DNA from 2 places in the Microbulbifer sp. genome. Region 1 is predicted to be linked to the other one. Evidence: predicted binding sites of a transcription regulator. Region 1 holds the regulator's gene; the other holds the start of a gene.
What was found. The regulator sigma-54, encoded in region 1, starts transcription at its own class of promoters, with help from an activator protein. The targets are predictions, from matches to a motif close to TGGCACANNNNTTGCNNT.

Region 1 (3,339 bases):
GCCGGGCAGGCGGCAGTGGGGGATGGCTACCCCCTCGCCGATACCGGTGGAGCCGAGGCGCTCGCGGGCGAGAAGCTGGTTGAAAATAGTGTCGGCATCCAGTTGTGGATATTCTTCGGCGATGGCCTGGGCAATATTTAACAGCAATTTTTTTTTGCTGCTCCCCGCCAGGTGACAAAGACTCAGGCGGGGAGAGAGTAGGGATTCCAATGTCATAGCTTATCGGTGGTTCTGTAACTTCTCTTTGTGTTTCTTGAGCTGGCGGTCCAGCTTGTCGGAGAGGGCGTCGATGGCCGCGTACAGGTCCTTGTCTTCGGAGGTGGCACAGAGGTCGTGTCCATTCATGTGCACCCTGGCCTCGGCCCTCTGTACCCTGGCCTCGGCCTTCTGGGTCAGTTTTTCAACCGATAGGATTACCTGGGCATTGGTAATGTTGTCGTAGTGCCGGGAGAGTTTTTCCAGTTTGCTATGGCAGTAATCGCGGATGGGGTCGGTCAATTCCACGTGGTGGCCACTGATGTTGATCTGCATGGACTTCTCCTCATCGAGTGCGTCGCTAGCCGGCCGCTCCTCGTCTGGGCCGCAACCCTACTAGGAAGTTAGCCAGAATGGAAGGATACACTCAAAGTTCGGGCGTTGGTCGCGGGCTGGGTGGAGTTGGACGCCTGTAAAAACTGACCGGCATATCGATATCGGTCAAAATCTGTGACTAAAAGTGTCCCGCTGGTCTGTAAATCTTGTCGGGAGATTGTGAGCGGTCTCTCATCAGACCAGGCGCTTGCGCTCGCTGGAGGAGGGGATGCCCATGGATTCCCGGTATTTGGCCACGGTGCGCCGGGCCACCTTGATGCCCTGGCGGTCCAGTTCCTGGGTGATCTTGTTGTCGGATAGGGGCTTGCGGGCTTCCTCGGAGTCGATCAGCTTGCGGATCATGGCGCGGATGGCGGTGGAGGAGGCGTCTTCACCGGAGTCGGTGCTCACGTGGCTGGAGAAGAAGTACTTGAGTTCGAACACGCCGCGGGGGGTGAGCATGTATTTCTGGGTGGTGACCCGGGAGATGGTGGATTCGTGCATGCCGATGGTCTCGGCGATATCCGCCAGCACCATGGGTTTCATCGCTTCCGGGCCCCGCTCGAAAAAGTCCTGCTGCTTGTCCACGATACTCGAGGCCACTTTGAGCAGTGTCTCGTTGCGGCTTTGCAGGCTCTTCAGGAACCAGCGCGCCTCCTGCAGGTGGTCGCGCAGGAAGTTGTTGTCAGTGGAGTTGTCGGCGCGCTTGATCAGTGCCGCGTAGTCGCCGTTGATGCGCAGTTTCGGGGTGGTCTCCGGGTTCAGCTCCACCAGCCAGCGCTGCTGTTTGCGGCTGACGATGATATCCGGCACCACATACTGGGTCTCGTCGCCGCCGAAAGCCTCCCCGGGGTGGGGATTCAGGGTCTGGATCAGGCGCACCACCTCGCCCAGTTGCGCCTCGCTCAGGCGTGTGCGGCGACTCAGCTGGCGGAAATCGCGCTTGCCCAGCAGGTCCAGGTGGCTGCCTACGACGATCTGTGCCTGCTCCAGCCAGGGGGTGTTCGCGGGCAGCTGCTGCAGCTGCAACAACAGGCATTCGCGCAGGTCGCGGGCGCCGCAGCCGGCGGGTTCGAACTGCTGGATGATCTTGAGTATCGCGACGACTTCGTCTTCCTCTGCGTTCAGGGCCGGGGCCAGTTCCGCCGGGAGGGATTCGAGAAAGCCGTTTGGGGCGATGGCATCGATCAGGGTCTCACCGATCAGTTTGTCCTGTTCGGACAGGGGGGTGAGATTGAGTTGCCACAACAGATGGCTGTGCAGACTGTCCGGCACCGAATTGCGCTGTTCCAGGGCCGGGTCGTCGCCCTCGCCGCCGCTGTAGCTGCCGCCGCTGTAGATGTCGTCCCAGCGGGTATCCACCGGCAGGTCGTCGGGGATGTCGTGGCTCCAGTCGCTTTCGGCAGCCTGTTCGGTTCCGTTGGCGGCGCCGCTGTCGGCCTGTTGCTCCTGAGTGTTCTGTTCCCTGGCTGTCTCTGCGGGCTCCTCGCCCTCGGTTTCCAGCAGCGGGTTGCTGTCCAGCGCCGACTGGATTTCCTGTTGCAGGTCCAGGGTGGAGAGCTGTAGCAGGCGGATAGCCTGCTGCAGCTGGGGCGTCATGGTCAGCTGAGTGCCGAGTTTTATTTGAAGGGACTGCTTCATAGAAGAAACTGCAAGGCATCCGGCGGATGAATCATCTGAAAATTCAGGATGTTGCAGACTAACCCTCTGCGGGGCGGCTTGCAAGCAAAAACTGTGCCGGCTTTTTGGGTCAGGCGACGAGTGGTGGGGTGGCAGGGGCGAACCCCGAATTCGGACACTAGATGGTGAACTCATGCCCCAGGTAGACCTCCCGCACCTGCTGGTTGGCGAGTACTTCCGCCGGGGTGCCGGCGGCGATGATGTGTCCCTCGCTGACGATATAGGCGGTCTCGCAGATATCCAGGGTCTCGCGCACATTGTGATCGGTGATCAGTACGCCGATGCCCCTGTTCCGCAGGTGGCGGATGATCTGCTTGATATCGTTGACCGAAATCGGATCCACGCCGGCGAAAGGCTCGTCCAGCAGTACAAAATCCGGATCTGTGGCCAGGGCGCGGGCTATCTCCACCCGGCGGCGCTCGCCGCCGGACAGCGCCATGCCCAGGTTGCCCTCGATGTGAGTGATGTTGAATTCCTTCAGTAATTCCCGGGTCTGTTGCAGGCGCTCGGCGCGGGACAGGTCCTTGCGGGTCTCCAGGATGGCGAGGATGTTGTCGCGCACTGTGAGGCGGCGGAATACCGAGGCTTCCTGGGGCAGGTAGCCGATGCCCTTGCGCGCCCGGCCGTGCATGGACAGGCCGGTGATGTCCTCGTCGTCGATCAGTACCTGGCCGGCATCCGCCTGCACCAGGCCGGCAATCATATAGAAACAGGTGGTTTTGCCGGCGCCGTTGGGGCCGAGCAGGCCGACCACCTGGCCGCTGCTGACGCTGACGGAGACGTCCTGGACAACTTTGCGTTTCTTGTATTGCTTGGCGAGATGTAACGCTTTCAGCGTTGGCATATTTCAATTCCGGTTGATCTGGCAGCCCTGGGTCCGACAGGCTGCTGGCTATTGGTGTTCGTCGCCGGTTGCGGGCTGCTGTTCAGTCTTTTTCTTTTCCGGTTTCCAGATCATTTCCACCCGCCCTTCGCCGGACTGGCCCTGGGCCTGCATCTGCTCGCTGGCCAGGTCGTAATCGATGCGCTCGGCGGTGAGGGTGTTGCCGTCGCGGTCCACGTAGGCGTCGCCGGTGAGGTGAAGTTCGT
Region 2 (3,339 bases), on a different contig from region 1:
TCCCTATGAGTGAGTAGTTACCTTGCAAGGTAAATTTTCGAAACCCCGCATTTGCATCAGTCGCGTTGTGTTTTCTCTGGCCGGAAAACCCCCACATTGCGATAACCCTCGTCCATCAAATGCGCCGCGTGCAGCTGGCTCATCACCCCGCGGGCGCAGTAGAGGAGGTAGTGGCGGTCCCGGTCCAGGTTCCCGAAGGCGCTGCTCAGGCGGTAGAAGGGAATGGTCTCCACCCGGGTGCCGGGCAGTTCCAGCGGGTCCATCTCCTCCTCGGTGGGGTGGCGGATATCGATCACCACCGCGTCGCCGGGCTCGGTGGCAATCTCCACCGCCGGGGTCTCACCTTGCAGGTCCTCCATCACCCGGTCGATGTTCTGTACCGTGCGGCTGGCGACGGCGCGGTCGAGGATGGAGAAGTCGAAGCGGCCCTCTTCTTTTTCCACTTTGTCCCTTTTCGCGCGGGTGGTGGGTTTCACCGAGATGACCCCGCAGTATTCGGGCATATTCGCCGCGAACTCCTCGGTGCCGATCTCCCGCGCGGTGCGGATAATGTCGTTCTTGTCGCTGGCGATCAGCGGGCGCAGCACCAGGGTGTCGGTAACGCTGTCGATCACCGAGAGGTTCCTCAGGGTCTGGCTGGAGACCTGGGCGATAGCCTCGCCGGTGACCAGCGCGTCCACTTCCAGCTCTTCGGCAACGGTGCTGGCGGCGCGCAGCATCATGCGCTTGAGGATCACCCCCATATAGGAGTCGTCCACCCTCTCCAGGATCTCCGCCACCACCTCGTCGAAGGGCACGGTGATAAAGCGCACCCGGTGGGAGGTGCCGTACTTGTTCCACAGGTAGAAGGCCACCTCCTTCACGCCCAGCTCGTGCTGGCGCCCGCCCAGGTTGAAAAACAGGAAGTGGGTGCGGATGCCGCGCTTGATGGTCAGGTAGCTGGCTACGGTGGAGTCGAAGCCGCCGGACACCAGGGACAGCACCGGGTCCTGGGTCCCCAGGGGGAAGCCGCCGAGCCCCGGGGTCTGGGCCTCCACCACATTGAGTTTGTCGTGGCGGATCTCCAGCTTCACGGTGATATCCGGGTCCTTCAGCTTTACTCCGGCGGCGCCGGTGTGCTGGTTCAGGCCGCCGCCCACGTACTGCTCCACATCCAGGGACTTGAAGTCGTGGTTGCCGGTGCGCTTGGCGCGCACGCAGAAGGTCTTACCGGCCAGCTTGTCGCCCCACACCGACAGGGTCTTTTCATAGATGTCGTGCAGGTCGCCCAGGGGGAACTGGCGCACGCTGGAGAAGTTGGCGATCCCGGGGGTATGGGCCAACACCTCCTGGATGCGGCCGGACAGGTGGGCCACCGCGTCCGGGGCGATCACATCGATCTTTTCCCAGTCCTGGCGCACGCGGATGCGGTCGTCCAACGGTTTCAGCTGGCGCTGCAGGTTGTCCCTGAGCTGGCGCGACATGCGCTTGCGCACCGGGTTGCTTTTGATGGTGATTTCGGGGAAGAACTTGACGACGAAGTGCATGGAGATCCGGTCGGGTACCGCAATTGGATGAAAGCCGGGCATTATAAACCAGGTGGGCTTTCGATGGGTTGCACCATAAATGTGCATAATGCGGCAGCTGTGCGCCAGTTTGGGGCGCAACTCGCTGGCCGCCCGGACGCTTTGCATCTATTCTGCTCTGGTTGGTCCCGCGCGTACGGCCGCGGCCGTGGCGGTGTCAGCTGCGGCGCCATTGCCCCAATTTGGCACACTCTTTGCTTCCCTTGATGCCACAAGAAGGGCTATAGCGACAAATAACTTTTCAAGACCTGGAGGACTGTAATGTCAGCGAAAACGCTCGGTTTGATTCAAGAGAGTGAGGCGAAATGGGTAGACCTGCGCTTCACCGATTCCAAGGGGAAAGAACAACACGTATCCATTCCGACGTCGGAAATTGACGGCGAGTTCTTCGAAGAAGGCAAGATGTTCGACGGCTCCTCCATCGCCGGCTGGAAGGGCATCAACGAATCCGACATGATCCTGATGCCGGACGACGAGACCGCTTTCCTCGACCCCTTCACCGACGAGAGCACCGTGATCGTGCGCTGCAACATCGTCGAGCCGTCCACCGGCCAGGGCTACGAGCGCGATCCGCGCTCCATCGCGCTGCGCGCCGAGGAATACCTGAAGTCCACCGGCCTGGGCGACACCGCGCTGTTCGGACCGGAGCCCGAGTTCTTCGTGTTCGACGACATCACCTGGGGTGCGGAAATGGGCGGTGCCTTCTACAAGATCAACTCCGAGGAGGCCGCCTGGTCTTCCGGCCAGATCTACCCCGAGGGCAACATCGGCCACCGTCCCGGCGTGAAGGGCGGCTACTTCCCGGTTCCGCCGGTGGACTCCCTGCACGACGTGCGCGCCGCCATGTGTTCCGCCATGGAGCAGATGGGCCTGAGAGTGGAAGTGCACCACCACGAAGTGGGCACTGCCGGCCAGTGTGAGATCGGCGTGGCCGCCAACACCCTGACCAAGAAGGCGGACGAGGTACAGGTCCTCAAGTACGCGGTGCACAACGTGGCCCACGCCTACGGCAAGACCGCCACTTTCATGCCCAAGCCGCTGGTAGGCGACAACGGTTCCGGCATGCACGTACACCAGTCCTTCAGCAAGGACGGCGTCAACCAGTTCGCCGGCGACGCCTACGCGGGCCTGTCCGAGACCGCCCTGTACTACATCGGCGGTATCATCAAGCACGCCCGTTCGCTGAACGCCTTCACCAACGCCTCCACCAACTCCTACAAGCGCCTGGTACCGGGCTTCGAGGCGCCGGTGATCCTGGCCTACTCCGCGCGCAACCGCTCCGCGTCCATCCGCATTCCGTATGTGCCCAGCCCGAAAGGCAAGCGCATCGAAGCGCGCTTCCCGGACCCCACCGCCAACCCCTACCTGGCCTTCGCGGCCATGCTGATGGCGGGTCTCGACGGCATCAAGAACAAGATCCACCCCGGCGACCCGGCGGACAAGGATCTGTACGACCTGCCGCCGGAAGAAGTGGCCGAGTTCCCCACCGTGGCCTCCAGCCTGGAAATGGCCCTGAATGCCCTGGACGAAGACCGCGCCTTCCTCACCGAGGGTGGAGTCTTCTCCGACGACGCCATCGACGCCTACATCGCGTTGAAGCGTGAAGAGGTGGAGCGCCTGCAGATGACCACTCACCCGGTCGAGTTCGAGCTGTACTACTCCGTATAAGCTCGAAGGCATCACACTGCCGAAAAAAAGCCCGCGCCGCCCAGGCGCGGGCTTTTTTTTTCGAGGTAAACTAGCCTTCTTTATATCGGGACTCCCGGGGCAACCC

Region 2: glnA (glutamate--ammonia ligase) is a predicted target of sigma-54. The motif match lies at 1,749-1,766, and genes of this name have one in related genera.

Annotation. Positions count from the first base shown of each region.
Region 1 is NZ_JBOFOC010000108.1:28,685-32,023, reverse strand. It holds gene ptsN (PTS IIA-like nitrogen regulatory protein PtsN) at 1-216, opposite strand, end outside; gene hpf (ribosome hibernation-promoting factor, HPF/YfiA family) at 220-531, opposite strand; gene ACRC0P_RS11530 (RNA polymerase factor sigma-54) at 766-2,211, opposite strand; gene lptB (LPS export ABC transporter ATP-binding protein) at 2,369-3,094, opposite strand; gene lptA (lipopolysaccharide transport periplasmic protein LptA) at 3,143-3,339, opposite strand, start outside.
Region 2 is NZ_JBOFOC010000034.1:10,910-14,248, reverse strand. It holds gene thiI (tRNA uracil 4-sulfurtransferase ThiI) at 57-1,526, opposite strand; gene glnA (glutamate--ammonia ligase) at 1,827-3,233, shown strand.